DNA from 3 places in the Kitasatospora sp. NPDC034035 genome. Region 2 is predicted to be linked to each of the others. Evidence: riboswitches for the same ligand, from Rfam matches in the RefSeq annotation. Region 2 holds a riboswitch; each other region holds the start of a gene.
The links. Region 2 has a riboswitch for cobalamin ahead of metE (5-methyltetrahydropteroyltriglutamate--homocysteine S-methyltransferase). Riboswitches for the same ligand answer to the same signal wherever they lie in the genome.
Positions count from the first base shown of each region.

Region 1: another riboswitch for cobalamin. It lies ahead of ACZ52J_RS22395 (cobalamin biosynthesis protein); the one in region 2 lies ahead of metE (5-methyltetrahydropteroyltriglutamate--homocysteine S-methyltransferase).
Region 3: another riboswitch for cobalamin. It lies ahead of ACZ52J_RS10760 (ribonucleoside-diphosphate reductase subunit alpha); the one in region 2 lies ahead of metE (5-methyltetrahydropteroyltriglutamate--homocysteine S-methyltransferase).

Region 1 is NZ_JBVISA010000015.1:137,147-147,414, forward strand. Features, by position in the region: gene cpt (chloramphenicol phosphotransferase CPT) at 1-206, opposite strand, end outside; gene ACZ52J_RS22375 (cobyrinate a,c-diamide synthase) at 237-1,625, opposite strand; gene cobO (cob(I)yrinic acid a,c-diamide adenosyltransferase) at 1,630-2,235, opposite strand; gene ACZ52J_RS22385 (putative cobaltochelatase) at 2,239-4,347, opposite strand; gene ACZ52J_RS22390 (cobyric acid synthase) at 4,344-5,882, opposite strand; gene ACZ52J_RS22395 (cobalamin biosynthesis protein) at 5,879-6,865, opposite strand; cobalamin riboswitch at 7,019-7,150, opposite strand; gene ACZ52J_RS22400 (helix-turn-helix domain-containing protein) at 7,348-8,031, shown strand; gene ACZ52J_RS22405 (alpha/beta hydrolase family protein) at 8,157-9,293, shown strand; gene ACZ52J_RS22410 (hypothetical protein) at 9,872-10,268, shown strand, end outside.
Region 2 is NZ_JBVISA010000021.1:107,100-117,367, reverse strand. Features, by position in the region: gene ACZ52J_RS27595 (dienelactone hydrolase family protein) at 1-104, opposite strand, end outside; gene ACZ52J_RS27590 (NADH:flavin oxidoreductase) at 509-1,654, shown strand; gene ACZ52J_RS27585 (putative Ig domain-containing protein) at 1,898-3,907, opposite strand; cobalamin riboswitch at 4,469-4,694, shown strand; gene metE (5-methyltetrahydropteroyltriglutamate--homocysteine S-methyltransferase) at 4,851-7,220, shown strand; gene ACZ52J_RS27575 (DUF485 domain-containing protein) at 7,407-7,793, shown strand; gene ACZ52J_RS27570 (solute symporter family protein) at 7,790-9,520, shown strand; gene ACZ52J_RS27565 (cysteine dioxygenase family protein) at 9,524-10,111, shown strand; gene ACZ52J_RS27560 (serine/threonine-protein kinase) at 10,206-10,268, opposite strand, start outside.
Region 3 is NZ_JBVISA010000006.1:96,202-106,469, forward strand. Features, by position in the region: gene ACZ52J_RS10745 (ferritin-like domain-containing protein) at 1-415, opposite strand, end outside; partial or broken gene ACZ52J_RS10750 (DUF397 domain-containing protein) at 711-827, shown strand; gene ACZ52J_RS10755 (ribonucleotide-diphosphate reductase subunit beta) at 891-1,886, opposite strand; gene ACZ52J_RS10760 (ribonucleoside-diphosphate reductase subunit alpha) at 1,907-4,327, opposite strand; cobalamin riboswitch at 4,519-4,644, opposite strand; gene ACZ52J_RS10765 (GH12 family glycosyl hydrolase domain-containing protein) at 4,727-6,064, opposite strand; gene ACZ52J_RS10770 (glycoside hydrolase family 26 protein) at 6,160-7,476, opposite strand; gene ACZ52J_RS10775 (glycosyltransferase family 2 protein) at 7,476-9,524, opposite strand; gene ACZ52J_RS10780 (DUF2510 domain-containing protein) at 9,777-10,268, opposite strand, start outside.

The sequences.
Region 1 (10,268 bases), on a different contig from region 2:
AGCGCGGCGAAGGCCGGCCCGACCTCGACCGTGCCGGTCCCGTCCTCCAGGCCGCCGATGCCCTCCCCGCCTCTGCGCAGCGAGGGCGGCAGGGCGCCGACCATGGTGTCCGCGCCGAGGTGCAGCCACGGCTGCGGCAGCAGTTCCTGCAGACGGTGGGCGATGCTGGATTTGCCGGAGCTGGAGCCGCCGTTGAGGACGATCACATGCATGCGCGCATCCTACGCAGTCGCCCCCTACACGGCGGCCGCCCCGCGCGGAGTGCCGTCGTAGGCCGCCGCCGCGGCCGCGAAGGACGCTGCCAGCGCCGGCGCCCCCGCCCAGTGCAGGTGCAGGTAGGAGGCGTGCACCCGGCCCGCGGCGAAGCCCTCCGTGCGGGGCCCGGTCGGCAGGCGCCAGCCCCAGGCGGGGTGTTCGCCCGCGCCCGGTTCGCACACCGTCCGGTGGAACTCGTGCCCGCGCACCCGGGTGCCGGCCGCCGCGAGCGGTGAGTCGTGCAGGGCGACGGCCTCCCGGTAGCCGAGGGTGAGGCGCTCGGTCATCCGGGCCTCGGTGTCGAGCACGCCGCACATCGGCAGGCCGTCCAACTCCCGCCCCAGGTAGAGCAGTCCGGCGCACTCGGCGGCGATCGGCCCGCCCGACGCGGCGAAGGAGGCGATCGCCGAGCGCAGTTCGGTGTTCCCGCTCAACTCCCGTACGTACAGCTCCGGGAAGCCGCCGCCGATGACCAGCCCGGCGGTTCCCGCCGGTAGGGCCGTGGCGTGCAGCGGGTCGAACGGGACCACCTCCGCCCCGGCCGCGCCGAGCAGTTCGGCGTTCTCGGCGTACGAGAAGGAGAACGCCGGGCCGCCCGCCACCGCGATCCGCGGCCGACCGGCCACCGGGGTGACCTCGGCCGACGGGTCCCACGGCTCGGCGTCCACATCGGGTGCCGTGCGGGCGAGTTCCAGCAGCGCGTCCAGGTCGACGGAGGAGCCGACCAGCTCGCCCATGTCGGCGACCGCCTTCAGCGCCTCCGCCGAGCGCTCCACCGCGGGGATCAGCCCGAGGTGGCGGGACGGCGTGGCGACCGCCGCCGAGCGGCGCAGCGCGCCCAGCACCGGCACGCCGGAGCCCTCCTCCAGGGCCTCGCGCAGCAGGTGCTCGTGCCGGTCGGAGGCGACCCGGTTGAGGATCACCCCGGCGAGCCGCACCTGCGGGTCCCAGGAGGCGAAGCCGTGCACCAGCGCGGCCACCGAGCGGGACTGCGAGGAGCCGTCCACCACCAGCACCACCGGTGCCCGCAGCAGTTTGGCGACGTGCGCGGTGGACGCCAACTCCCCGCGCCCGGAGGCCCCGTCGAACAGGCCCATGACGCCCTCGACCACCGCGACGTCCGCGCCCGCCGCGCCGTGCAGGAACAGCGGCGCGATCCGCTCGGGACCGCACATGAAGGCGTCGAGGTTGCGGCCCGGGCGCCCGGCGGCGAGCGCGTGGTAGCCCGGGTCGATGTAGTCGGGGCCGACCTTGTGCGGGGACACCGCCAGCCCGCGCGCGGCGAGTGCCGCGATCAGGCCGGTGGCGACGGTGGTCTTGCCGGCGCCGGAGGAGGGCGCGGCGATGACGAGGCGGGGGACGGTGCTCAACGGTCTACCACTCGATACCGCGCTGGCCCTTGCGGCCGGCGTCCATGGGGTGCTTCACCTTGGTCATCTCGGTGACCAGGTCGGCGAAACCGGTCAGCGCCTCGGGCGCGTACCGGCCGGTGATGACGACGTGCTGGCTGCCCGGGCGGTCCTTGAGCACGGCCACCACCTCGTCGGCGTCGATCCACCCCCAGTGCATCGGGTAGGTGAACTCGTCGAGCACGTAGAAGCGGTAGGTCTCGGCCGCGAGGTCGCGCTTGACCTGCTCCCAGCCCTCCTTGGCCGCCTCCTCGCTGGTCATCTCCTGTTCGGCGGAGCGCTGGATCCAGGACCAGCCGGAGCCCATCTTGTGCCAGTCGACGGTGCCGCCCTCGCCGGAGGCGCCGAGCACGCGCAGCGCGTTCTCCTCGCCGACCTTCCACTTGGCGGACTTCACGAACTGGAACACCCCGACCGGCCAGCCCTGGTTCCAGGCCCGCAGCGCCATGCCGAAGGCGGCCGTGGACTTGCCCTTGCCGGGGCCGGTGTGCACGGCGGTGATCGGCTGCGTACGGCGCTGACGGGTCGTCAGGCCGTCGTCGGGAACGCTCTCGGGGACGCCCTTGGGCATGGGTCAGGCCGCCTTTCGCATGGTTGTCGCGAGGTTGTCGCGGACGGTCGAGGAACGGTTGTCCCCGCGGTTCTCGCGGACGAGCGAGGCCACGCCCTCGGCGCGCAGCTCGTCCAGGCTGACGGCGGTGCCGCCGAGCTGCCCGGCCAGGGTGCGGGCCAGGCCCAGCCGGACCGGGCCGGACTCGCAGTCCAGCACCACGTTCGCCGTGCCCTGCGCGGCGAACAGCGCGGCCGCGCGGTGGGAGCGGGCGAGCGCGTCGCGGCCACCGGTGGCCCGGCCGTCGGTCACCACGACCAGCAGCGGGCGGCGGCTCGGGTCGCGCAGCCGCTCGACCCGCAGCACCTCGTGGGCCCGCAGCAGCCCCTCGGCCAGCGGGGTCCGTCCGCCGGTGGGCAGCGACTCCAGCCGGGCCGCGCCGACCTCCACGGAGGAGGTGGGCGGCAGCGCCAGCTCGGCGCCGGCGCCGCGGAAAGTGATCATGCCGATCTTGTCGCGCCGCTGGTAGGCGTCCATCAGCAGTGACAGCACGGCGCCCTTGACGGCGGTCATCCGTTGCCGGGCGGCCATCGAGCCCGAGGCGTCGACCACGAACAGCACCAGGTTGGACTCCCGGCCCTGGCGCACCTGTTCGCGGAAGTCGTCCTTCCGCAGCACCAGCGCCCGGCCGCTGCGTCCGCGTGCCGCCTGGTGCGGCGCGGCGGCCTGCAGGGTCGCGGTCAGGTGCAGCCGGCCGAGCGCGCCCTGCGGGCGGCGGGCGCGGATGGTGTGCCCGCCGGTGGTCTCGGCGGGGGAGCGGCGGCCCTGGGCGCCGTGGCCGGTGCCGCGGACGGTGAACAGCTTGGTCCGGTACGGGTCCCCGGCCGCGGCCGGCGTCGACTCCCGTGCGGGGGCCGGGTGTTGGGTCGGGACCGGCGACTGTGGCTGGTCGTCCCCGCCGGTCGTGGACGCCTCCGGGGCGCCGCCGTCGGAGGGCTCGGGCGCCCCGCCGCCGTCCGGACCACCACCGTCCGGGCCGCCGCCGTCCGGGCCGCCCTCGGGGTCGGGGCCGTCGCCGTCCGGCCCCGGGCCGTCGCCCTCGGGCTCGGGGTCGTCCCCCTGGGCGTGCTCCTCCAGCGTCCGGTCCAGCTGCTCCTCGTCCAGCCCCGGCGCGTCGAAGGGGTTGCGGCGGCGCCGGTGCGGCAGCGCCAGCTGGGCGGCCTTGCGGACATCCTCCTCCAGCACCTCGGTGCGCCCGTCCCAGGCGGCGAGCGCGACGGCGGTGCGGGCCATCACGATGTCCGCGCGCAGGCCGTCCACCTCGAACGCGGCACACACGGCGGTGATCTGACGAAGCGCCACCTCGGTCAGCTCGACCTTGGGCAGCAACTCCCGTGCGGCGGTGATGCGTTCGGCGAGTGCCCGCTCCTCCTCGGCGAACCGCGCGGCGAAGCCGGCCGGGTCGGCGTCGTAGGCGAGCCGGCGGCGGACCACGTCGGCGCGCTCGGCCGGGTCCCGGGTGGCGGCGATCTCGACGGTCAGGCCGAACCGGTCGAGCAGCTGCGGCCGCAGCTCGCCCTCCTCCGGGTTCATCGTGCCGACCAGCAGGAACCGGGCCGCGTGCCGCACCGACACGCCCTCGCGCTCGACGTACGAGCGGCCCATCGCGGCGGCGTCCAGCAGCAGGTCCACCACGTGGTCCTGGAGCAGGTTCACCTCGTCGATGTAGAGCACGCCGCGGTGTGCCTTGGCGAGCAGCCCGGGCTCGTACGCCTTGACGCCCTCGGCCAGCGCGCGCTCCAGGTCGAGCGAGCCGACGATCCGGTCCTCGGCCACGCCGACCGGCAACTCGACCAGCTGGGACGGCCGTTCGTGGCTCCCGGCGGCGGAGTGCGGCCCGTCCGGGCACTGCGGGTCGGGCGCGGCCGGGTCGCAGGCGAAGCGGCAGCCGTCCACGGCGGCGATGGACGGCAGCAGGCCGGCCAGCGCGCGCACCATGGTCGACTTCGCGGTGCCCTTCTCGCCGCGGACCAGCACGCCACCCACGGCCGGGGAGACCGCGTTCAGCAGCAGCCCCAGCCGCAGGTCGGCCATGCCGACGATCGCGGTGAACGGATAGCGGACGTCAGTCATGCGTCACTCCCAGGTGCCCCGGGCGCCAGGAACGGCAGCGATCCGGCCGCCGGCACCCCGCCCTCGATCAGCTTCCACAGCGCGTCGGTGTCCGCGTGTTCCTCGATCAGGTCGCCCAGCCGGTCCAGCCGGGCCTCGCGCGCCTCGGCGAAGGAGGTGTCCGGCGCCGGGACGAACGCCCGGCCCGCCAACTCGGCGACCTCGCGCAGGAGTTCGCGACGGAAGTCGTCGTTCTCCAGCACGCCGTGCCAGGTCGTGCCCCAGACCGAGCCCACCCGGCAGCCGTCCAGACTCTGCCCTCGGCCATCGGAGACGAACGCCTGGCCCCCCTCCACGGCCACCACCCCGTGGTGGATCTCGTAGCCCTCGACCCGGTGCCCGAACGCCTCGCCGACCGGCCGCGCCAGCACCTTCTCGGCGCCGAACCGCACCTGCGTCGGCAGCAGGCCGAGCCCGTCGACGGCGCCCGCCTTGGACTCCACCTCGTCGACGATCCCGCGCGCCAGCATCTGGTAGCCGCCGCACACCCCGAGAACCGGCAGCCCGGCCGCCGCCCGCGCCTTCAGCGCCGGCTCCAGGCCGCGCTCGCGCAGCCAGGCGAGGTCCGCCACGGTGGCCCGGGTGCCGGGCAGCACCACCAGGTCGGCGTCGGCCAGCTCCTCGGGTCTGGTGGCCCAGCGCACCAGCACGCCCGGCTCCTGCGCCAGCGCGTCCAGGTCGGTGAAGTTGGACAGCCGGGGGAAGCGCACCACGGCCACCCGCAGCACGTCCGCCCCGAGCGGCCCGCGCCCGTCGACCCGGTCCACCACCGTCGACAGGTCCAGCGAGTCCTCGGCGTCCAGCCACAGTCCGGGCAGCATCGGCAGGGTGCCCAGCACCGGACGGCCGGTCAGCTCGTGCAGCATCTCCAGCCCGGGCGCCAGCAGCCGCGCGTCGCCGCGGAACTTGTTGACGAACCAGCCGGCCACGTGCCGCTGGTCCTCCGCCGACAGCAGCGCCAGCGTCCCGTACATCGCCGCGAACACGCCGCCGCGGTCGATGTCCCCGACCACCACCACCGGCAGCCCGGCGGCCGTGGCCAGGCCCATGTTGGCGATGTCGCGGTCGCGCAGGTTGATCTCGGCGGGCGAGCCGGCGCCCTCGCAGACGACCACGTCGTAGCGGCGGCGCAGGTCGGCCAGGCACTCCAGGGCGCGCTCCAGCAGGACGGGCTTGCGCTCGCGGTAGTCCAGCGCACCCACCTCGGCGACCGGCCTGCCCAGCAGCACCACCTGGCTGCGGCCGTCCGCGCCGGGCTTCAGCAGCACCGGGTTCATCGCCGCCTCCGGCTCCACCCGGGCGGCCTGCGCCTGCATCGCCTGGGCCCGCCCGATCTCGGCGCCGTCGGCGGTGACGAAGGAGTTCAACGACATGTTCTGGGCCTTGTACGGCGCGACCCGCACACCCTGGCGGGCCAGCCAGCGGCAGATGCCGGCCGTCACCACGCTCTTGCCCGCGTCCGAGGTCGTCCCGGCGACCAGCAGCGCGTTGCTCATGCCCCACCCCTCCTCTTACCGAACGCCCTGATCACGAGATGCCCCGCGACCGTCGTACCCAGTGCCAGCGCGCCCACCCGCCGGGAGAGCGCGCAGGCCCGCTCGATGTCGTCCGCCGTCACCGGCCGCAGCTCCGCGCCCAGCACCGGACGGTGCTCCACGCGCTCGCCGTACCGCAGTGTGCCGCCCAGCCGCACGCCCACCGCCCCGGCGAACGCCGACTCCGCCTGGCCCGCGTTCGGGCTCGGGTGCGAGGAGCCGTCGCGCCGCCAGACCCGCCAGGCCGTCCGGGGCTGCGGGGCGGCGGCCACCGTCAGCAGTGCGGTCAGCCGGGCGCCCGGCCAGCCCGCCACGTCGTCCAGCCGGGCCGAGGCCCAGCCGAACCGGGCGTAGCGCGGCGAACGGTGTCCCACCATGGCGTCCAGGGTGTTCACCGCACGGAACGCCAGCAGCCCGGGCGTGCCCGCCAGGGCACCCCAGGCCAGCGCGTTCACCACGGCGTCGGCGGTGTTCTCGGCCACCGACTCGACCACCGCGCGGGCGATCTGCTGCCCGTCCAGCGCGCTCGGATCCCGCCCGCACAGGTGCGGCAGCCGCTCCCGCGCGGCCCGCAGGTCGCCGTCCTTCAGCGAGCGGCCGATGGCGCGGGCCTCCCGGGTGAGCGAGGTGCCGCCGAGGACCGTCCAGGTCGCGGCCGCCGCCAGCGCCGCCCGGCTCAGCGGGCGCCGGCCCACCGTACGGTCCAGGGCGAGCGCGCCCGCCGCGACCGCGCCCACGCACAGCGCCGTGTACCCGGCCCCGGCCGTACGGTCGTCGCGCCACAGGCGCCGCTCCAGCCGGGTCGCCGCGCTGCCGAAGACGGCCACCGGGTGGCCCCGGCGCGGGTCGGCGAAGCGGGCGTCGGCGGCGTAGCCCGCGACGGCGCCCAGTGCGAACGTGGCGGCGCGGGCCAGGGGGCGTCCGGTCGCAGGACGGACGGTCACAGGACGAACGCCGGAAGGGGGCTGATCGGAAGACAACTCATCGGGAGACAGCTCGGCGGAAGGCCGCTCGGAGTCCGGTGGGGCGGGGCAGCCTGCATCGCGTGCGTGTCCTCACTCAGGGTCCGCGCCCTGGATCGACGTAGCGGGGGCGAGAGTCTCCTGGCTTCCGGGTCGGACACACCCCCGGGGCCTTCCAGCGGCTTCTGACGGCCCGCCGTGGCGATCATTCCGAGCGTGCTCCCCGGTGACAGTGGCGGGACCGCGCCGGACTCGCACCGGCTTCCTCTCCATGCCTCCGATTGGCCCCAGGATCCCATCACGCGGCCGAACCGGGAGTCAACCGAGGTCACGGAGGGGTTGGTCACACCGGGCACCGCCCCGACGCGCTGTGGGATCGCCCAGCGGAGCACCGCCCCCGGACCGGCCGCTTCGTGGGTTCGGTCGCTGGGGCGCACCGCGGTCCGCGCCTACCGTTCGGTGGCATGCGTCGCAGAAAGACCCCCACTGTCCCGCCTCCGGTGCCGTTCTCCCCCGCGGCCGCCCGCGCCCACCGGGCCGGCCTCGGCCTGACCCCCGAGCAGGTCGCGGAGGGCATGGCCGCGCACGGCGTCCGGCTGCTGCCCGCCCACGTCCTCGCCTGGGAGGCCGGCGAGCTGCGCCCCAGCGAACCGGAGTTCATCGCCCTCGCCCGCGCCCTCTGGTGCCCCGCCGCCCAGCTGATGGACACCCGCCCGGTACGGCTGCGCGACCACCGCGTCGCCCGTGAACTCGGCCAGGCCGCCGTCGCCGACCGCACCGGCACCGTCCTCGCCACCTACCGGCAGGCCGAACTGACCGGCCAATGGGACGGCGACGAGGAACAGACCCGCGCCCTCGCCGAGGTCCTCGACCTGACCCTGCCCGAGCTCGTGGAGGCCACCGGCCGCCGGGAGGCCCTCGGCCAGCTCCTCCGCCAGTGCGTCGCGGGCCGCTGGCAACCCCACCTCCGTGCCCTCGCCCGCATCGTCCCGGCCCCCGCCGACACCCTCGCCGCCGCTCTCACCGTCCTCCACCAGGAACACCACGTCCCCACCCACTGGGGCGCCACCACCCGCGCCGCCCCACCCCCCACCACCGACTCCCTCACCCCCCGCTTCTGGCACCTCCTCGACGCCGCCACGGACTGACCCCGCGCCCCGACGCCGGACCCCGTCCCCGCGCCCCGACCCCGCGCCGAGTGACCCGGACGGCCCAGCCCGGTGGCCGGGCGGCCGGGGCGCCGGTGGACTGGTGCACGAACACCGTCCGGTCCGTGACCAACAGAGCGGGGATCGATATGCGCTGGGGAACCGCCGCCGTCGTGGCGGCCGCCGCCGTCGGAGCCGGGGCCGTCGTCCTGGTGATCGGCCGCCGGGCCTCCGAGCGGATGGTCCGCCCGGTCACGGCCGTGCAGGAGTCCGGGCCGGTCCTGGTCCGCGGCCTCGGCGTCGGGCGGATCACCTTCAGCCGCAGCCCCGAGAGCCTGCGTCCCGGCCGCTGGGCGGTCGAGTGGGACGACGGCGGCCACGCGGTCGTCGAGGAGGTCCTGCACAGCGACGAGGAGGGCGTCACCCGTCGGCTGGTCCGCGCCGACCGGGGCACCCTCGTCCCCAGCGCCGAGGTCCGCTTCACCCCGCGCGTCCACGTCGGCGACCCCACCCGGGCGCTCGGCCTCGCCTACACCGAGACCGCGGTCGACGGCGAACTCGGCGCCCTCCCCGCCTGGTACCTCGACGGCAAGCGCGGCACGTGGGTGATCCTCGTCCACGGCCCCGAGGCCGACCGCCAGCAGACCCTTCCGGTCCTGCCCGTCCTCGACCGTCTCGGCCTGCCCGCCCTCGCCGTCACCTACCGCGGCGACGAGGGCGCCCCGGCCTCCCCGGACGGGTACAGCCACTTCGGCGAGACCGAGTGGCGTGACGTCGAGGCGGCGGTACGGCTGGCGCTCGCCCACGGCGCGGGTCGGGTGATCCTCTACGGCTGGTCGGTCGGCGCCACGATGGTCCTGCAGACGGCGGCCCGCTCCGCCTGGGCGTACGCCGTCAGCGGCCTGATCCTCGACTCGCCGGTCCTCGACCTGCCGGCCACCGCCCGCGGCGACGCCGAACGGCTGGGCGTCCGGGGTGCGGCCGTCGAACTCGGCGCCCTCGCCGCCCAGGGCCGCACCGGCGTCGACCTCGCCGACTTCTCCCGCATCGCCGAGGGAGCCGACCTGCGCGTCCCGACCCTCCTCCTGCACAGTCCGGCCGACCGGGTCTCCCCGTTCCGCAGTGCCGAGCGCCTCGCCGCCGCCCGCCCCGACGTGGTCGGCCTCCAGCCCTTCCCCGGCGCCGACCACGGCACCCTCTGGAACTCCGCCCCCGACCACTACACCGAACTCCTCCGTCGCTGGCTCACCCCGCTCCTCTGACCGGGAGCCACCGTCCGTGCGGAGCGCGGGAAGTCGGACCCGCCGACTTCTCGTGCTCCAAGATCGGCCCGTCCCGCGCGCCCATCCGTCCGGATCCGGGCTCGACAGCCCTGCCGCCCGCCGACGGCTTCGGCGCGGCCCGCAGCGGTCGCCGCGCCGTGAGGGGCACATTTTTGGCCCCGCACACCACCCTCCCCCTCACGTTCCGTGACCGCTCGAACGGCCGCAGCAACCGTCGCGACTGACCTGGCATGAGCAGGCCACACGTTTCCGGCCAGGCGGTTTGCCTCTGTTGCCCGATCTTGCGGAGGTGTCGCCACCGGGCGCCCGGTCGTACGGACAACCGGATGTGACAGAAGGCCGGTACAAGGGGAAGACTGCTCGACGTGACGTCTCGGAACCCGCGCGACCGTGATGCCCCGCTCCCGCCTCCGATCGGTACCGGTGCGACGGTGACCCGTCTCCCCGGTACGGCCCACCGGCCAGCCGGTGGCAGGCCGAGCGGGGCGGTTGTACCCCGTAACGGCGTACCCCGGCGACGGGGACCCGCGCCGGCGCCCGGACGGGGCCGGGTTCCCGTGCCGGAGGGCTTTCCGGCGCCGGCCGAGCTGGCGCCGCTGGCCCGCCGGATGCTGGTGGACGCCGTCCGGATCGCCCGCTGGGCCGGGGAGCTGCCGGAGATCGACAAGCGTGGCGAGCTGCTCCCGGAGGACGCCCGTGCGGCGGGCCGGGCGCTGGCCATGACGGTCGGTGCCGCCGCCAAGGCCTGGGGGCAGGCGCTCCTGGTGGGCCTGGTGGAGGCCCGGGACACCGGGGCCGGTCCGGGCTGGCGCCTGCACGCCTGGGAGCACGACGACGAGGCCGTGGTGCGCGGCTGGTCGGCGCTGTTCGACGCCTGGACCCTGCTCGCCCCGGTGCCGCCCGCCGCGCTGCGCGGGGTGTTCGCCGTACTGGCCGGGCAGGCCGTGGACCAGG
Region 2 (10,268 bases):
GCGTACATCAGCACCCCGGGGTGCCGCTCGCCGTCGTCGGGGAAGGCGGCGAAAGCGTCGGCCTGGCCGTCCGCGGTGGGAATCTGCAACGTCTTCGTGGGCATGCGTTCTCCTGTCGTGGTCGATGTGTCGAGCCTGTGGTCAACACGACGGAGGCGGGGCTCGCGCGGCAGCGCAGGATCCTCGATCGAACAGCGGGCCCGCCCCGGCCCGTACGGCGCTCAGAGGAGCGCCGGGTCACCGATCCGTGTGCGGCGCAAGGCCGTCCCGGTCGTCATAGCCGGACAGCGTAGCCCACCGGCCTGAAATCCGAAGGGACTTCGAGACTCCCTCGCCACTGAACGTCGATGCGTGATGTCGGTTTGCCGAAGCCGCCCCACCTCGGGGGAGTGGCGCGGATCACAGGGGGGTTCGCGCGGTCGGCGAAATGCGGGGGCCGCCGAGGTGGTTGGCACGGGCAACCGTTTTCGTCCCGGCGCACACCACCCCTTACCCGCGAGGAATCCCCATGACCGTCACCGAGCCCGCTGCGGCCGCCGACCCCTTCGCCTCCCGCGCGGCCGAGATCCTGTCCCGGCCCGTCACGATCAACGGGCTGACCGTGCCCAACCGCATCGTGATGGCGCCGATGACGCGCCAGTTCTCCCCGGGCGGCGTGCCCGGCGAGGACGTGCGCGGGTACTACGCCCGCCGCGCCGCCGCGGGCGTCGGCCTGATCGTCACCGAGGGAACGTACGTCGGCCACGAGTCCGCCGGCCAGAGCGACGACATCCCGCGCTTCCACGGCGAGGAACAGCTGGCCGGGTGGGCCCGCGTCGCGCAGGACGTCCACGCGGCGGGCGGCACCATCGTGCCGCAGCTCTGGCACATCGGCATGGTGCGCAAGCAGGGCGACCCGCCGTTCGCCGACGCCCCCGCCGTCGGCCCGTCCGGCATCCGGCTGGACGGCACCGAGGGCACCGGGCGGGCGATGACCCGGACCGACCTGGACGCCGTCATCGGCGCGTTCGCCGAGGCCGCCGCGGCCGCCGAACGGATCGGCTTCGACGGCGTCGAGCTGCACGGCGCGCACGGCTACCTGCTCGACCAGTTCCTGTGGGCGGGCACCAATCGCCGTACCGACGCCTACGGCGGCGACCCGGTCGCCCGGACGAAGTTCACGGCCGAGGTCGTCGCGGCGGTGCGCGAGGCCGTCTCCCCCGAGTTCCCGGTGATCTTCCGCTACTCGCAGTGGAAGGCGGAGAACTACGACGCCCGCCTCGCCGAGACCCCGCAGGAACTGGAAGCGATCCTCACCCCGCTCGCGGAGGCCGGCGCCGACGCCTTCCACGCCTCGACCCGCCGCTACTGGATCCCCGAGTTCGACGGCTCCGACCTCAACCTGGCCGGCTGGACCAGGAAGCTCACCGGCCGCACCGCCATCACCGTCGGCTCGGTCGGCCTCGACGGCGACTTCGTCCGCGCCTTCATGGGCGAGGGCGCCCCGGTCCAGGGCATCGACAACCTGCTCGACCGGCTGGAGCGCGACGAGTTCGACCTGGTCGCCGTCGGCCGCGCCCTCCTCCAGGACCCGCAGTGGGCCGCGAAGGTCCTCGCCGGCCGCTTCGCCGACCTGCACCCTTACGACGCCGCCGCAGTCCGCACCCTGAGCTGACCCCCCCGCCCCGAGGCCCTGCCGCGCGGCGCGCGCGAGAGGGCCGGAGGGCCGGGCAGACCGGCCACACCCCGGATACCTACCGGAAGTCGGCCGGCCTGCTGACGGCCGGCGCGCAGAGCGGCTGACCGTTCGGCAGGCGCACCACCCCGCCCGGTGGTCCGCCGCTGCCGACGGGTGGAAGGCGGTGGGGCTGCGGCAGCCGGCTGCCGCAGCCCCACGGATCGTACGGTCAGGAGATGGTCAGGACACGGTGAGGGCCGTGTCGTCGATGACGAAGCTCGTCTGGAGGGAGCTGTCCTCGGTGCCGGTGAACTTCACGGTGACGTTCTGGCCGGCGTAGGCGGAGAGGTCGAAGGTGCGCTGCTGGTAGCCGGCCGCGGCGTCCACGTTGGAGTAGGTCTTCAGCGTGGTGCCGTTGACCGAGACGGTCAGCTTGTCGTACGCGGTGCTGCCCGACTCCGCGGTGTCGATGTGCAGGTAGAAGCTGAGGGCGGCCTTGCAGCCGGCCGGTACGGCCAGGGTCTGGGCGAGCGTGTCGGTGTGGGCGGAGCCGTAGCCGTCGAGCCAGGACTTCCAGCTGCCGCCGTGGGCGGGCTCACTGCCGGAGTTGTCGATCACGCCGGCGCTGGCCGTCCACGGGGTGGCGCTGCCGGTCTCGAAGCCGGGGTTGCCGAGGAGCTGGGCGGGGGTGCAGCCGCCGCCGGCGCCGGTGACGGTCCAGCCGAAGGTGGTGGAGCCGCTGGCGCCGGTGCCGTCGGTGGCGGTGACGGTCACGGTGAAGGTGCCGGCGGTGTTCGCGGTGCCGGTGATCAGGCCGGTGGCGGCGTCGACGCTCAGGCCGGCGGGCAGGCCGGTGGCGCCGTAGCCGAGGGACTGGCCGGAGGCCGAGTCGGTGGCGTGGATCTGCAGGCTGACGGCGGAGCCCTGGGCGGTGCTCTGGCTGCCCGGGTTGGTCACGGTGACGGTGTTGCCGCCGGTGCTGCCGTTGGTGAAGGCGGCGGTGCCGTTGGGCGTGCCGAGGCCGGTCGGGCCGTCGTAGCCGGCGGCGGCGGTGCACAGGTAGGACGGGGAGCAGCTGCCGTTGGCGCCGCTGGTGACGTCGTACAGGGAGCCGGTGTGCGCGTACGGGTAGGAGGCCGGGGCGGTGCCGGCGGCCGGGGTGCCCGCCAGGGCGTAGACGGAGGCGATGATCGGGGAGGAGGCGCTGGTGCCGCCGTAGACGTTCCAGCCCGAGCCGCCGTAGGTCTGGTAGACGGCGACGCCGGTGGCCGGGTCGGCGACGGCGGAGACGTCGGCGACGGTGCGCTTGCCGCAGCCGGTGTCGTGCTGCCAGCTCGGCTTGGCGTCGTAGGCGGAGCAGCCGGAGCCGGCGCCGTTGCCGCCGGAGCTGCTGCCCCAGACCTTCTCGGTCCAACCGCGGGCGGTGGAGGCGCGGTTGAGGCTGGTGCCGCCGACGGCGGTCACGTACTGGGAGGCGGCCGGGTACTCGACGCCGTAGCCGGAGTCACCGGAGGAGACGGTGATGGCGACGCCGGGGTGGTTGAAGTAGCTGGTGTCGGAGCTCGGGTCGGTGGAGTCCTCGCCGCCGCCGTAGCTGTTGGAGACGTACTTGGCGCCCATCGAGACGGCGGTGTTGACGGCGGCGCCGAGGTTGCTCATGTTGGCGTCGTCGGACTCGACCAGCAGGATGTGGCAGTTGGGGCAGACGGCGCTGACCATGTCGACGTCGAGCGAGATCTCGCCGGCCCAGCCGCTGTCGGCGGTCGGGTAGCTGGTGCCGCCGCGCTGGTCGACCTTCCTGAAGCAGCCGTTGGCGGTGGTGCAGGCGGGCAGGCCGTACTGGGAGCGGTAGGTGGCGAGGTCGGACTCCGCGTTGGGGTCGTCCTGGGCGTCGACGATGGCGACGGTGGCGCCGGCGCCGGCCGAGGTCGGGAGGTTGTAGGCGGAGGCGAGGTCGCTGGGGCCCAGGCCGGAGGGGTTGATGTCCGGAGCCAGGGCGAGGTGCTGGACGAGGTCGGTGCGGGCGAGCGCGAGGCAGGCCATTTCGCCGGGGTGGGTCGGGGCGGCGCAGACGTGCTTGGTGGTGACACCGGTGGTGGGGCCGGTGCCGGCGGTCCCGCCGGGGACGGCGGCGGCGCCGGGGGCGGTGGCCGCGAGCAGGCCGGTGGCGGCCAGCGCGAAGGCGGGCAGGGCGGCGAGCAGTCTGCGCGCCCGGGCAGGGCGCGCACCGCTGGGGGAGTGGAAGCGCAAGAGTCGACCCTCCGTGGGGGTGAGGGCGCGGCCGGTGCCGGCAGTTGGGGTGCTCGCCGGGACGGGCTCGGGCCCGTGCTGACGGATCACGTGCAGGTGCTCGTCGGCCACGGCGGATGGCCGTGGACCGGCATGGTGCTTGCGCTGTACGGGAGGTGGGGCACGCACCCCGGGTGAGCAGGGTGGTGTGGCCATGACATGCATGGGCATGTCGGAGGCCCGTACCGTTCACGGTCGGGCCCGGCCGCTTCGGCACCGCCATGAGGTTACTGACGGGTGTTCGACAACCTCAAGGTGCCGTTCGCAGCCTTTACCGGGCTTTGCCCATCAATTGTCCGGAGGATGAGGCGGGTTGCTCCGCACCGGCGGAGGCGGGCTGCTCCGCACCGGCGGAGCCGGGTCGCGACGCCGGTGGGTGTCGGTGGGTCCCGCCGTGACGAGCCGTCATGTTCCGACTCCCGCGATGGGGAAGCCTGGTCCTCCGGCCGCTCCTCGCGTCGACGCCGTCCCAGTATCCGGACGATTTGAGCGAATCCCTGTTCAGCTCCCGCGGTCCTGCGCCTAAGCTGGCCGTGCAGCTGGTTCGCCCTGTCCGCCAGGCAGGCGCGTCGCAAGAGGGAACCCGGTGGGAATCCGGGACTGCCCCGCAGCGGTGAGTGGGAACGACCGCCGTCATACGCACTGGGCCCGGGACGGGTCTGGGAAGCGACGGCCAGTAGGTGTCCGCCCTGGAAGCAGGGCGGCTGTGCCCGCGAGTCCGAAGACCTGCCACTGCCCGCGCGCGACCGATCGCGCGCGGAGATCCGGTGACCTCGAGGGCGGGTCGGCGTACCTACCAGACGGAGCCGCGCCCACGTGCGGGCGCCCGTCCGGTTCGTCACCCCTTCGCGCCTTCGTCCCGTCATCGGGGACCAGAGGAATCAGGCTCGCGAAGGAGAGTCCCTTGACAGCGAAGTCCGCAGCGACCACCACCAGCACCACCGCAGTCGCCACCACCGCCACCACCACCGGCGCCGCAACCACCACCGCAGCCACCGCGTACGGCTACCCCCGGCAGGGTCGCAACCGGGAACTGAAGAAGGCGATCGAGGGGTACTGGAAGGGCGCGGTCACCGCCGAGGCGCTGCTGAACACCGCCGCCGACCTGCGCCGGGAGAGCTGGGCCCAGCTCGCCGAGGCCGGGGTTGGGGAAGTCCCGACCGGAGACTTCTCCCTCTACGACCACGTGCTGGACACGACGGTCGCCGTCGGCGCGATCCCCGCCCGACACCGGTCCGCGGTCGACACCGATCCCCTGGACGGCTACTTCGCCATGGCACGCGGCACCCAGGAGGTGGCGCCGCTGGAGATGACCAAGTGGTTCGACACCAACTACCACTATCTCGTACCGGAGTTGGGCTCCGACACGGTCTTCGCCGCGAACCCGGCCAAGGCGGTCGCCGAGCTGCGCGAGGCCCTCGTCCTCGGCCACGCCGCCAGGCCGGTGCTGGTCGGTCCGGTGACCTACCTGCTGCTCGCCAAGCCCGCTCCCGGGGTGGCCGAGGACTTCCAGCCGATCACCCTGCTGGACCGGCTGCTGCCCGTCTACGCCGAACTGCTCGCCCACCTGCGGGCGGCGGGCGCCGAATGGGTGCAACTGGACGAGCCCGCCCTCGTCCAGGACCGCACCCCGGCCGAACTCAACGCCGCCGCCCGCACCTACCGCGAGCTGGGCGGCCTCGCCGACCGGCCCAAGCTGCTGGTCGCGAGCTACTTCGACCGCCTCGGCGACGCCCTGCCGGTGCTCGCCAAGGCCCCGGTCGAGGGCCTGGCGCTGGACTTCACCGGCCCGGCCGCCGCCAACCTGAACGACCTCGCCGCCGCCGGCGGCCTGCCCGGCAAGCGGCTGGTCGCGGGAGTCGTCGACGGCCGCAACATCTGGATCAACGACCTGGAGAAGTCGCTGGCCACCCTGGCGACCCTGCTCGGCCTCGCCGACAGCGTGGACGTCGCGCCGTCCTGCTCCCTGCTGCACGTGCCGATCGACGCCGCCGCCGAACGCGACATCGACCCGCAGATCGCCCGATGGCTGGCCTTCGCCCGGCAGAAGGCCGCCGAGGTCGCCCTGCTGGCCCGCGGTCTGCGGGAGGGCGCCGGTGCGATCACCGCCGAACTCGCCGCGAACCGCGCCGACCTGGCCTCCCGGGCCACCTCCCCGATCACCCGCGACCCGGCGGTCCGGGCCCGGGTCGCCGCCGTCACCGGGGCCGACACCCGCCGCGCCCAGCCCTACCCCGTCCGGGCGGCGGCCCAACGCGCCCGGCTCGGCCTGCCGCTGCTGCCGACCACCACCATCGGATCCTTCCCGCAGACCACCGAACTGCGCGTCGCCCGCGCCGACTTGGCGGCCGGTCGGATCGACGCGGGCGCGTACCGCGAGCGGATGGCGGCCGAGGTCCGCGAGGTCATCGCCTACCAGGAGAAGGCCGGACTGGACGTCCTGGTGCACGGCGAGCCCGAACGCAACGACATGGTCCAGTACTTCGCCGAGCAGCTCACCGGCTACCTGGCCACCCGGCACGGCTGGGTGCAGTCCTACGGCACCCGCTACGTGCGGCCCCCGGTCCTCGCGGGGGACATCTCCCGCCCGCGCCCGATGACCGTCGACTGGTTCCGCTACGCGCAGGGCCTGACCGCCCGCCCGGTCAAGGGCATGCTCACCGGCCCGGTCACCATGCTCGCCTGGTCCTTCGTCCGCGACGACCAGCCGCTCGCCGACACCGCCCGCCAGGTCGCCCTCGCCCTGCGCGACGAGGTCACCGACCTGGAGGCCGCGGGCGCCGCCGTCGTCCAGGTCGACGAGCCGGCCCTGCGCGAAACCCTCCCGCTGCGGGCCGCCGACCGCCCGGCGTACCTCGACTGGGCCACCGAGTCCTTCCGCCTCGCCACCTCCGGCGTCCGCGCCGACACCCAGGTCCACACCCACATGTGCTACGCCGAGTTCGGCGCCATCATGACGGCGATCGACGACCTCGACGCGGACGTCATCTCCCTGGAGGCCACCCGCTCGCACATGGAGGTCGCCGGAGAGCTCGCCGAGGCCGGCTACCCGCGCGAGGTCGGCCCCGGCGTCTGGGACATCCACTCCCCGCGCGTCCCGAGCACCGACGAGGCGCTCACCCTCCTGCGGGCCGGCCTCGCCGCCATCCCGGCCGAGCGGCTGTGGGTCAACCCCGACTGCGGCCTGAAGACCCGCGGCTGGCCGGAGACCCGCGCGTCCCTGGACAGCCTGGTCGCCGCCGCCCGCCGCCTGCGCGAGGAACTCGCCGGCTGACCCGCCGGCGGACGGCCACCGGGGCGGAGGCGGCACTCGCCGCGTCCGCCCCGGTGGGCCGGGCCGTTGCCGGTTGCCGGTCGCGGATCGCCGGTTTCCGCCGCCGGTCGCTCGTTGATCGCTTGTCTACCGCGCACTTCTACGGTCGGGCCATCGGCAAGTTCCGCACCGCTCAGAAGGATTCCCATGATGGACCCCACCGTGTCGTCGGGCCGCGACGCGCCCTGGATCGGCGACGATCCGCGATTCACCGAACTGCGCGCCGCCTACCGCACGTTCGTGTTCCCGGTGACGGCGGCCTTCCTGCTCTGGTTCCTGGCGTACGTGCTCTGCTCGGCCTATGCCCGCGACCTCATGGCGACGAAGGTCGTCGGGAACGTCAACGTGGCCCTGGTCTTCGGACTGCTGCAGTTCGTCTCGACCTTCGGCATCGCCCTGGCCTACGGCCGGTTCGCCGCCCGGCGGCTGGACCCGCTGGCCGCGGCCCTGCGGAGCGTGGCGGTGTCCCACCCGACAGCCCCGGCCCCGGCCGGCCACGGCGGCGACCAGGAACCGACGGAGAACCAGGCATGACACAGCACCTTCCGCTCGCCGCGACGACGGCGCAGTCGGCATCGAACAAGGCCCTGACGATCGGCCTGTTCGTCGCCCTGGTGGCGGTGACCCTCGTCATCACCCTCTGGGCGCGGCGGAGCACCCGGGGCACCGGCGGCTTCTACACCGGCGGCGGCGAGTTCTCCGCGCTGCAGAACGGCATCGCGATCTCGGGCGACTACCTGTCCGCGGCCTCCTTCCTCGGCATCGCCGGGATCATCGCGCTCTCCGGGTACGACGGCTTCCTCTACTCGATCGGCTTCCTGGTCGCCTGGCTGGTCGCGCTGCTGCTGGTCGCCGAACTGCTGCGCAACACCGGCCGGTTCACCATGGCCGACGTGCTGGCCGCGCGGCTGCGCAGCGGGCCGATGCGCACCGCAGCGGGCGTGTCGACCATCGTGGTCTCGATCTTCTACCTGATCGCGCAGATGGTCGGCGCGGCGACGATCGTGGGGCAGCTGCTCGACGTCAAGGGCAGCGCCGCGCAGATCTGGACCATCGCCGGGGTCGGCGCCCTGATGATCGTCTACGTCGTGGTCGGCGGGATGAAGGGCACCACCTGGGTGCAGATCGTCAAGGCGGTGCTGCTGATCGCCGGCGCGGCGACGATGACCGTGTGGGTGCTGGCGAAGTACGGGTTCAACATCAGCCACCTGCTCGGGGACGCCGCGGCGGCGTCCAAGAAGGGCGACGCCTTCCTCCAGCCCGGCCTGAAGTACGGGGCGACCGACGGCTGGTCGAAGCTCGACCTGGTCAGCCTCGGCACCGCCCTGGTGCTGGGCACCGCGGCGCTGCCGCACGTGCTGGTCCGCTTCTACACCGTCCCGACCGGGCGTGACGCACGCAAGTCGGTGAACTGGTCGATCGGCATCATCGGGGTGTTCTACCTGATGACCCTGGTGCTCGGCTTCGGCGCGGCCGCGCTGGTCGGCACGGCGACGATCAAGGAGAAGGACCCCTCCGGCAACACCGCCGCCACCCTGCTGGCCGAGCACCTCGGCGGCGGCGCGGGCACCACCGGCGGCTCCCTGATGCTCGCCTTCATCGCGGCGGTCGCGTTCGCCACCATCCTGGCGGTCGTCGCCGGGCTCACCCTGACCTCCTCGTCGTCGTTCGCCCATGACCTGTACGCCAGTGTCATCCGCAAGGGCCGGGCCACGGAGCGGCAGGAGCTGGTCACGGCGAAGGTCGCCGCCGTGGTCATCGGCGCGGTCGCGGTCGCCCTGTCGATCTTCGCCAGGGACCTCAACGTGGCGTTCCTGGTGGCCCTGGCCTTCGCCATCGCGGCCTCGGCCAACCTGCCGGCGATCCTGCTGACCCTGTTCTGGCGGCGCTTCACCACCTTCGGCGCCAAGTGCGGCATCTACGCGGGCCTGGTCAGCGCGATCGGCCTGGTGCTGCTCTCCCCGATCTGCTGGGGCGGCGCGAGCAGTACGGTCCACGCCGTGAAACTGACGGCCGCCCAGGCGAAGGACTGCGGGGTGCCGGCGGCCAGCAAGCAGGTCGGCAACGCCACGGCGCTGATCTCCTGCACCACCACCGCGCCGATCCCGCTGCAGAATCCGGGCGTCATCTCGATCCCGGTCGGGTTCGCGGCCGCGGTCCTAGGCTCCCTGGCCGGCGGCCGCCGCCGTCGCGACGAGGAGTCGGACCCGCGCCGCTTCGAGGAGTTCGAGGTCCGCGCGCTCACCGGGGCGGGGCGGTAGACCGTGGCACCGGGCTCCAACCTCGACGAGTTCCTCTCCGACCTCGCGCGCTACGCCGCCGCGGACGTCCTGACCGCCCAGCTCACCGCCGACACCCTGCGCAAGTACCTGCGGGCCGGACTGATCGTTCCCGACGACCTGTGCGCCGGCGACACCGACGGCTACGCGCAGCGTCTACTGCATGCCGGACGGACACACTCCGTGGTGGCCCTGACCTGGCTGCCCGGGCAGTCCACCCCGATCCACGACCACGTCGCCTGGTGCGTGTCGGGTGTGGTGGAGGGCGTCGAGGTGGACGAGGCGTACCGGCTGTGGCGGCTCCGCCGCTCCGGCCGCCGGGTGCTCGCGCCGGCCGGCCGGACCACCTGCTCGCCCGGCCGGGTACAGCTCCTGGTGCCGCCGGACGAGGACATCCACCGGGTGTCGAACGGCGGCACCGGCCGCGCGGTCTCCCTGCACGTCTACGGCGCCGACATCTCGCTGAACGGGGACAGCTCGATCAACCGGGTCTTCGGGCAGGACCTCGTGGACGCCCCGCCGGACGGGGCCCGCCTGGTGAGCTGGCGGCGCCCGGACGCTCTGGCCCCCTGACCGGCACCCGGCGCCCTGACGGGCTGCGGACTGACGGGCCGTCCGATGTGCACGGCCCGTCAGCCGCGTCCCGGGCGGGCATGCCGCCGCCGCGTCACGCGGGGTGGCGGGCGCCGGGGATCTTCCACCAGAGGAGCCAGACGCCGGTGGAGACGAT
Region 3 (10,268 bases), on a different contig from region 2:
TCTCGGGCTTCTCGATGTCGGAGAAGAGGCCCGCCGACTCCCGCGTCAGCCCGCTGAGGGAGACGACCAGCCCCGGGTTGACCCCGCCGGGCAGCTCGCCCGGGTACTTCGGGACGGTGGCGGGGTCGGTGAGGACGACGGTGCCGCCGATGCTGGTGAGCATGTTGCAGACCAGGCCGAAGTGCGACATCTCATCGAAGATGATCTCCCGGATGGTGTTGCGGACGGGTTGGGTGCTGTCCTGGCTGGTGATCGACCAGAGCGCGGTGGCGTAGGGCGGGATGGTGGACAGCTCCAGCATGATCGCCCGCTGCAGCGCGTCCTTGAGCTCCTGCTCCGTCCAGTCCTTCTCCGCGATGTTCATCAGCTGGACGATCGCGTCGCTCTCGTAGTCCAGGATTCCGGTCGTCGTCACCGTGGGCCCCTCTCGTCTCGTCGTACGGCTGTGCGCCGGACCGTAACCGGAGGTGGGCGGTACGTGTGCGTGCGGTGCCGGTGTGGCCCCGGGAGTTCAGCCGGACGGGTGGAGCACGCCGATAGCACTGCCGTGGTGCGTCGACCGGTGCGCGCATCTTCGTTGTGGCGCAGGAAGTCGAACCGGCCGACTTCCTGCGCCACCAAGGCCCGGCCGGCCGGGGTGCTCGTCGAGCGACGGCTATCGGCCCAGACCCTGAGCCGCTTCCCGATGGCGGGAAGCCCACTCCTTCAGCAGTGTCGTACCGGTACGTGACTCGAAGGACCCTGACGGGCCGGCTCTGCTCTTTCCGGCTGACGCGTGGTCCTCCTTCCTCGCCGGGGTCAAGTCCGGCGAGTTTTCTACCGACTGATACGACAGAGGTGCCCCGCACGGGCTGTGGCCGTGCGGGGCACCTCTGTCGTATCCGGCTCTTCTAGAAGTCGTCGTCGAAGGAGACCGAGCCCTCGACAGCCACCTGGTACGCCGACACCCGGCGCTCGAAGAAGTTGGTCAGCTCCTGGACGTTCTGGAGCTCCATGAAGCCGAACGGGTTGGTGGACCCGTACCGGATGGGCATGCCCAGGCGGGCCAGGCGCTGGTCGGCCACGGCCTCCAGGTACTGGCGCATCGAGTCGGTGTTCATGCCGGCCAGACCGTCGCCGCACAGGTCCTGGGCGAACTGGAGCTCGGCCTCGACAGCCTCCTCCAGCATCTCCGTGACCTGCTTGGCCATCTCCTCGTCGAAGAGGTCGGGCTCCTCCTCGCGCACGGTGTCGACGACCGACATCGCGAAGTCCATGTGCATGGACTCGTCGCGGAACACCCAGTTGGTACCGGTCGCGAGACCGTGCAGCAGGCCCCGGCTCCGGAACCAGTACACGTAGGCGAACGCGCCGTAGAAGAACAGGCCTTCCACACACGCCGCGAAGCAGATCAGGTTGAGCAGGAACGCCCGCCTGTCCTCCTTCGTCTGCAGCGAGTCGATGTGGTCGACCGCGTTCATGTACTTGAAGCAGAACTGGGCCTTCTGGTGGATGGAGGGGATGTTCTCCACCGCGGCGAAGGCCGCGTTGCGGTCCTCCGGGTCCGGAAGGTAGGTGTCGAGCAGCGTCAGGTAGAACTGGACGTGCACGGCCTCCTCGAACAGCTGCCGGCTCAGGTAGAGCCGCGCCTCCGGGGAGTTGATGTGCTTGTAGAGGCTCAGCACCACGTTGTTCGCGACGATCGAGTCGCCCGTCGCGAAGAACGCGACGAGGCGCCCGATGAGGTGGCGCTCGCCCTCGCTCAGCTTCGCCAGGTCGGCGACGTCCGAGTGAAGGTCGACCTCCTCGACCGTCCAGGTGTTCTTGATGGCGTCCCGGTACCGGTCGTAGAACGACGGGTAGCGCATCGGGCGCAGGGTCAGCTCGAAGCCGGGGTCGAGCAGCATCTTGCGGTCTTCGGGGGTGCTCACTGGCAGGCCTCGCAGGACTCGGGGTTCTCCAGGGAGCAGGCCAGCGCGGCCTCCTCCTCCGGGGTGAGGGTCGGGGTGCCCACCGGGATCGTGTTGGCCGGCACCGGCGCGGCGGCGCGGGCGGTACCCGACGCGGCCTGGGCGATGCGGGTGGCCGGGCGCGAACGCAGGTAGTAGGTGGTCTTGAGACCGACCTTCCACGCGTAGGCGTACATCGAGCTGAGCTTGCCGATGGTCGGCGCCGCCATGAACAGGTTCAGCGACTGGCTCTGGTCCAGGTACGGCATGCGGGCCGCGGCCAGGTCGATCAGCGCGCGCTGCGGCAGCTCCCACGCGGTGCGGTACAGCGACCGCACCTCGGCGGGCAGCCAGTTCAGCTCCTGCACCGATCCGTTGGCGTCGCGCAGCGCGTCGCGGGTCTGCTGGTCCCAGACGCCGAGCTCCTTGAGCTCGCGCACCAGGTACGGGTTGACCTGGAGGAACTCGCCGCTGAGCGTCTCGCGCTTGAACAGGTTGGACACCTGCGGCTCGATGCACTCGTACACGCCGGCGATGGACGCGATGGTCGCGGTCGGCGCGATGGCCAGCAGCAGCGAGTTGCGCAGGCCGGTCTCGGCGATGCGGGCGCGCAGCGCGGTCCAGCGGTCGGCCCACTGCGGGGCGGCCGTCGGGAAGTGGTCGATGTGCAGTTCGCCGCGGGCGGCGCGGGTCTCGCCGTACGCCTCGTGGCGGCCGAGCCGCTCGGCCAGGTCGGCGGAGCGCTCGTAGGCGGTGAGCATGATGCGCTCGGCGATCAGCGTGGACAGCCGGGCGGCCTCGGCGGAGTCGAAGTCGAGCCGCAGCTTGAAGAAGACGTCCTGGAGGCCCATCACGCCGAGGCCCACGGGCCGCCAGCGGGAGTTGGAGGTGCCGGCCTCGGTGGTCGGGTAGAAGTTGATGTCCACGACGCGGTCGAGGAAGGTGACGGCGGTGCGCACGGTGGCGTCGAGCCGCTCCCAGTCCATGGCGCCCAGCAGGTCGTCGGCGGACGCCCCGGGGGCCACGTGGGCGCCGAGGTTGACCGAGCCGAGGTTGCAGACGGCGGTCTCGGAGTCGTCCGTGACCTCCAGGATCTCGGTGCACAGGTTGGAGGAGTGCACCGTGCGGCCCGGCAGCGCGGTCTGGTTGGCGGCGCGGTTGGAGGCGTCCTTGAAGGTCATCCAGCCGTTGCCGGTCTGCGCGAGGGTGCGCATCATGCGGGCGTACAGGGTCTGCGCGGGGATGGTGCGCACGGCCTTGCCGGCCAGCTCGGCCTTGCGGTAGGCCTCGTCGAAGTCGGCGCCCCACAGGTCGACCAGCTCGGGCACGTCGGCCGGGGAGAACAGCGACCAGTCCGCGTTGGCGTTGACCCGGCGCATGAACTCGTCCGGGATCCAGTGCGCCAGGTTGAGGTTGTGGGTGCGGCGGGCCTCTTCGCCGGTGTTGTCGCGCAGCTCGAGGAACTCCTCGATGTCGGCGTGCCAGGTCTCCAGGTAGACGCAGGCGGCGCCCTTGCGACGGCCGCCCTGGTTGACGGCGGCGACGGAGGAGTCGAGGGTGCGCAGGAACGGCACGATGCCGTTGGACTTGCCGTTGGTGCCGCGGATCAGGCTGCCGCGCGAGCGGATGCGCGAGTAGGACAGGCCGATGCCGCCGGCGTGCTTGGACAGGCGGGCGATCTGCGCGTAGCGGTTGTAGATCGAGTCCAGGTTGTCCAGCGGGGAGTCGAGCAGGTAGCAGCTCGACATCTGCGGGTGGCGGGTGCCGGAGTTGAAGAGCGTCGGCGAGGAGGTCAGGTACTCCAGGCGGCTCATCAGGCCGTACAGCTCGGCGACTTCGCGCACGGACTGCTCGTTGTCGCCGACCGCCAGGCCACAGGCGACGCGGAGCAGGAAGTGCTGCGGGGTCTCGATCACCTTGCGGGTGATCGGGTGGCGCAGCAGGTAGCGGGACTGCACGGTGCGCAGGCCGAAGTACTCGAAGCGGTCGTCGCCCTTGGTGTCGATCAGCGCGTCCAGGGCGGCGGCGTGCTTGGCGACGAACTCCGCGGTGGTGTCGCCGATCAGGCCCTCGGCGTGGCCGACGGTGATCGAGGCGGAGAAGGACGTGGAGCCCTGGCTGTTCGCCTCGTCGACGATCTCCAGGGCGAGCAGGCGGGCGGCGAGCTTCGAGTACTGGGGGTCCTCGGCGATCATCGACGCGGCGGCGTCCACGGCCAGCCCGCGCAGCTCGGCGAAGTCCGAGCCGGCGTGGCGGCCGCGCAGCGCGGCGGCGGCGACATGGCCGGGGTCGACCTCGGTGAGGTCGACGCTGCGGTCGGTGAGCAGCCGCAGCAGGGCGCCGCCGGGGTCGGAGACCTTCGGGTCGGTGAAGGCGGTACCGGAGCCCTGGGCGGGCAGGGTGGCTGAGGCAGCGGTGGTCAAGGCGCTCTCTCCTGGCGGCGATCGTCGGCGGTGATCGGAGTACCGGGCGATCGGGGCAGGGGAGCACGCGCGCGGGCGCAAGCGGCGTCCGTGCGACGGTGGCATCCCCGGCCCGCCCGCGAGGCCCGGAAGGTACTGCTGGTGCTGGCGCGGCCTCTGCGGGAGGGCCGTGGCGCACGCTGTCGGCAGGTCATCGGACTCGCGGGCAGGGCTCTTGGAGCCGCTCGCTCACCGCTGCGGGGCAGTCCCGGATTCCCACCGGGTTCCCCTGCATCGACAGCAGGGATGAGCATACATCTAGTGGCGCGAGTCCGATGCAGCCCCACATGTAGTGTCGCGGGGCACGACTGTTCGACTCATCGTGCGATAATCTGCTCAGGCTGGAGGGTGCCATCCCTGGCCCGTACGGGCATCGCACGGGCGCATCCGCACCTGGGTGGTCCCGCCCGCGGAGGCGCTCGCAGAGGCGCCCGCGGAGGCGCTCGCAGTCCCGCTCGAGGAGGCGCTCGGACCGGCACTGGCGGCAGCGCTCGGACCCGCACTCCCGGCAGCACCCGGATTCTCGACGCAGCGCCCCGTGTCCTGGTTGGCGAGCTGTCCCGTGGGGGTCACCCGCCAGCGCTGGTCGGGCCGCGAGGTGCAGCCGGTGAGGACGGGGAAACCGAGGCCCGGGTCCTCGACGCAGCGCCCGTTCTGCCCGATCGAGCCGTTGTCCCCCATCGTCCAGGTCTGGGCCGGCGAGCCGTCGCAGGTGCCGGCGCCGACCGCGGCCGGATCGCCCGCCACCCGGCTGTCCAGACAGAGACCGGGCAGGGCCGAGGTGATCGCGCCGCTCGGCTGTCCGGCGGCGGCCTGGAACGAGAAGGAGTCGCTGCCGAGGCCGGCGCCGCCGTCCCAGATCTCGAACCCGGCCTGGACGGCGCACAGGTAGGAGCCGGCCGGGACGTAGCCGCGCTGGATGGCGTCGCGGGTGAAGGCCCGCAGGTCCAGGTCGGTGACGGAGGTCGTGCCGGTGGCCATCTCGTAGGTGATCAGGGTGTGGCTGCTCTTCTTCGGGGCCTCGTACACGCGGTAGGAGGTGCCGCCGACCTGTAGGTCGCCGGTCCGCTGGCCGAACGGGGTCTTGCCGTTGCCGCGCAGCCAGATCATCAGCTCGGCGCTCTCGGTGAAGGAGCAGCTGGTCCGGCTGTTGCTGTACCAGACGTCGTACGAGACGTTGTAGACGCCGCCGTCGACCTGGGTGGTCTGCCAACTGCTGGTCGCGTACCGCAGGTTGTCCACCGGGATGGGCAGCGGGCCGGTGCCGGGCTGGAGCTGGGTGCTGATGTGCGGGTAGGCGCCGGGGCCGCGGTCCGGGTCCGTGAGGCTGGCGGGGCTGATCCCGCTGCGGGTCACCCGGAAGTCGGTGCCGGCGCCGCTGCTGCTGATGCAGAGGCCGCCGGTGGCGTTCCACTCGTTCGGGTTGATCAGGTAGCGGCCGGAGTCGACGGCCTGGGACGGGTAGCGGTTCTGCCCGGTGGAGCAGATCTCGCCGGCGGTCGCGGCCGGCAGCGGGGTGACGGCCGTGGTCGCCCGGACGGGCGCCTGCGGGTCCCGCGAGTCGTGCGGGATCAGCACCGCGCACAGGGCCAGCACGATCGCGATGGTCGGCGCGAGCCACCACCACGGGCGCAGGCCGCGGCGCCCGGTTCCGGGCACGACGGGGTGGGTCATGGGGCTCTCGCCTCCCTGCTGCGGTGTCTGCGGCCGGTGCGCGGGCCGGGGCGGTGGTGTCGTAGGCCGGTACGCGGGCCGGGGCGGGGTCGTGCTCACCCGGCGGGCGTGGAACTCGACCGGGGCTTGGTCGCGGGCGAGGTCGGCTTCTTGACCGGAGGCTTCTGGGTGGTGGCCGACGGGCTGGGGGAGGCCGGCGCGTCGGGGGAAGGGGCGGGTGCCGGGGCCGGCGCCGTGACGGTCAGGGCCGGCTCGGAGTGGACGGTCCAGGGCGTGTTGTAGCGCGGCGCGGAGACCCCGGCGGCGAACGCCTGGGCGGCGGCGGGGGACGCGGCTACCCGCCAGTCGACCTCCTTCCTCGCCTCGTACCAGATCACGCCGATGATGTCGGGGTGCTGGGCGAGCTGCGAGAACATCTCGGTGATCCACTGTGCCTTCAGCCCCGAGGTGTCGGTGGCCCCGGTCTCGGTGATCACCACGGGCTTGTGGCTGAACGCCCGGATCTGCTCGATGGTCGGCTGGAAGATCTGGTCGAACGACTTGTACTTCTCGACGCCGGTGGTGCCGTAGTAGCCGGACAGGCCGACCCAGTCGACGTAGTCGTCGCCGGGGTAGAGCGTGTTCAGGCTGGTGGCGTTCTCGTAGTCGACGTTGGGGCTCCACACCCAGGTGACCCGGGTGGCGCCGGCCTGCTTGAAGATGTCGTGGACGTGCCGCCAGGCCTGGACGTACTGGCCCTTCTTGTTGCCGTTGGACTGCTCGGCCCAGGGGTACCAGTAGCCGTTCATCTCGTGGGCGAAGCGCAGGGCGACGGGGTAGCCGAGGCCCTTGATGCCGTCGGCCCAGGTCTTGATGTAGTCGTCGAACCTGCCGTCGATGATGTTGGAGAGGGAGTACTCCGGCTGCTCGCCGCGGAGCTTGTCCTCCTTGGCTTCCTTGCGGTAGTCCCAGGGCTCCCAGGCGACCATCGGCATGATGCCGCGTTCGGCGACGGTGTCGAAGACCCGGCGGTCGAACTTCCGGTCCCACCAGCCGACCGAGAACTCCAGCACGTTCGGCTGGTGCTTGACGGCCGCGGTGAACTCGTCGAGCGGGCCGAGGTCGTAGGGGCCGGGCTTGGTCATGATGCCGGTGAACGCGCCGCCGGCCGGCGGGAACTGCGGGGGCGGGGGCGGTGTGGTGGGCGTCGCTGCCGCCGTCGGGCTCTGGCCGGCCGTCGCGGGGGTGGCGGTCGGTGACGCGGCCAGGGCGGTGGTCAGCCAACTCGGCATCGCCGTCGGGGCGGCGCCGGCGAAGGTGTACGGCTCCAGGTCGTGCGCACGGGAGAGCCGGGGCGCCAGGACGAAGGTGTACCCGACCATCAGGGCCAGGGCGACCAGGGCGGCGATCCGGGGGACGGTGATCCGCAGCATCAGCGGCTCCTCCGCTCGGTCCGGGAGCCGGCCCGGGCCGGCTCCAGCAGCTCCTCGAACTCGTCCTCGGCGAGGGCTCCTTCGACGGGTTCCTCGGATTCCTCGACGGCTTCTCCGAAGGCGTCCTCGACGTTTTCTCCGACGGGTCCTCCGACGGCTGCCCCGGTGCGCGGCGGTTCGGTCCGCTGGGAGGGCAGGTGGCCGGGCAGCCGGTCGGCGGCGGGCGCCTCGGCGGCCCTGGCCGCGGCGGCCCGCTGGGCCCGGGCCTCGCGGCGTCCGCTGACGAAGGAGATCACCAGCGGCGCGAGACCGGTGAACAGGCTGACGCCGGCCCAGAACCGCAGGATCCAGATGTCGTGGTGGAGCGTGAAGCTCGCGCCGAGCAGCCCGCCCGCGACCGCCGCCCACAGCAGGTGCAGCCGGAAGGTCGACAGCGACTCGGCGCTGCGCAGGTCGCCCTTGGCGGTGACGGCGTAGGCGAGCGGGCGGCGCAGCAGCGCCGCGATCGCGGCGGCGACGTAGACCGGGCCGGCGAACATGGCCAGCCCCATGCCGGCCACGCCGATCTCGCGCCGCTCGTGCGCGGCCAGGTTGAAGCGGCGCAGCCACAGCCACAGCACGAACCAGCTGCCCATGCTGGCGCCCCACAGGGCCATCCAGTGGGTGCTGTTGAGGTGGATGGAGGTGACGCCGAGGGCCAGGTAGACGGAGGTGGCGAGGCTGCCGAGGACGGTGTTGATCGCCACGCTCGGGTAGTAGAACTGGACCAGGCCGTAGAGCACCCGCTGGCGCAGGCGCAGCTTGATGCCGGAGCGCAGCCGGCTCTTGAGCAGGATCTCCCAGATGCCGTACGCCCAGCGCTTCTGCTGGTTGAAGTAGTCGGTCCAGGAGGTCGGGCCCTCGCCGACGGCGAGAACGTCGGGGGTGTAGACGCCCTTCCAGTGCCGGTCGGTCTCCGGGTTGACGGAGGCCTGGACCCGCATGCTGGTGAGGTGGTCCTCGATGATCGAATCCTGGTAGCCGCCGATCTGCTGCCAGGCGACCGGCCGGTACAGGTGGTTGGTGCCGATCAGCAGCGGCGCGTCCATGCCGTTGCCGCCGCGCTCGACCAGGCCGGAGAACAGGTACTGCTGCACGGAGGCACCGTGGGCGACCCAGTTGTCGTACATGTTGCCGTACACCTGGGGGGCGACCACGAAGGCGACGTCGGGGTCGCGGAAGTATCCGAGGGTGCGCTCCAGGAAGCAGGGCAGCGGGACGTGGTCCGGGTCCATCTGGGCCACCACGTCGTAGCCGTGCTCGTGCTCGGCGCGCCAGGAGTTGTGGTTGCCGGACTTGGTCTTGGCCCGGAACTCGCCCTCGGCCTGGTTGTACTCGGGGCGTCCCTTGCGGCTGAAGTGGTGGACGCCGAGCCGGGCGGCCATCTCCTTGACCCGGTCGTCGTTGCCCTCGTCGAGGATCCAGACGTCGACCCGGCCGTCGTACTCGATCCGCAGCATGGCGGCGAGGGTCCGCTCGACGATCTCGATCGGCTCCTTGGAAGGCACGATCGTGGTCAGCACCGCGACCCGCAGCCCGGGCGGCGGAGTGACCGGCACCGGGTCCTTGGCGCGGAACGCGAAGACCCAGACGGCGAGGTTCTGAACCAGCCGGATCACTTCCACCGTAATAACGGAACAGAAGCAGATACGCGCCAGGTTGATCCGCCAGTCCGGGGACCAGCCGACGTGGGAGCTGGGGATGTGCTCGGGGAGGAGCAGCCAGCCGACGAAGACGAGGCCGGCCAGAGCGTTGACCGCCACCAGGACGGTCATGACGAACTTGACGCCGCGTGAGGAAACCGAGCGGTAACGGACGGCGCCGCCGTCCTCGCCGGGGGTCAGCGGGCCGGCGGTCTCGGCGCACGCCACGTAGGCGCGCTGGGCGGCGCTGTTGCGCAGCTCCCTGCGGACGATGCGGCGTTCGTTCCGGGCCCGGGGCAGGACGCGCCCGTGGCGTCCGCGCGCCCGGTTGCCCTGCGTCGCCGTGTGTTCGTTGGTGGAGTCCACCGGTCAACCCCCGTACAGCTGCCCGGTCGTACCGGAGCCGCTGGTTCCCTGCTCGGTCACCGCCCGTCGACGTCCGACACCGGGCCGTCGGGTCGACGGTCGTACGGCGTGGCGGCGTCACTCATGGGCTTGGCTGATTGTCGTTCAAGCGGTCAGCATACGGGCCGTGGCCGAGCGCTCTCTGCCGGGGCCGGGAATGCCAAGGCTCCCGCAAGCCCCGCGGAAGGGCGGGGCCTACGGGAGGGACGAGCGTCAGGGCGTGATCTTGACGGAGTTCGCGATCTGGTCCATCAGCGCCAGCGGCGGAGCCTCCGCCGCCTGGTCCAGGCAGATCTGGAGCACCGGGACGGTGGTCGCCCCGGCCGCCGGCGTGACCTCGAGGACGCCGCAGTAGCTGTCCGGCGTGGACGAGGCACTGGACATCGGGACGTGCCACAGCGCGAGGTAGCCGTCCATGCCCTGGATCTTGACGGCCGACTGCTTCACCGGGTCCGGCGGCGTCGGCGCGTCCGAGCCGTAACGGGTGTTGTAGAGCAGCTGGCCCATGCCGAGCACCAGGGACTTCGGGTCGGACCAGCCGCCGTTGAACACCCGGAGGTTCTGGACGACCACGCCGCGGGTGCAGGCCCCGTTGCCGTGGCCCACGCAGGCGTACGGGTTGACCGCGTAGCGGACCTCGTTCGGGGCCTTGGCGTCGACCTGGACCTGCCAGTCCTGCGGCAGCATGAAGTTCATCTTCGAGTC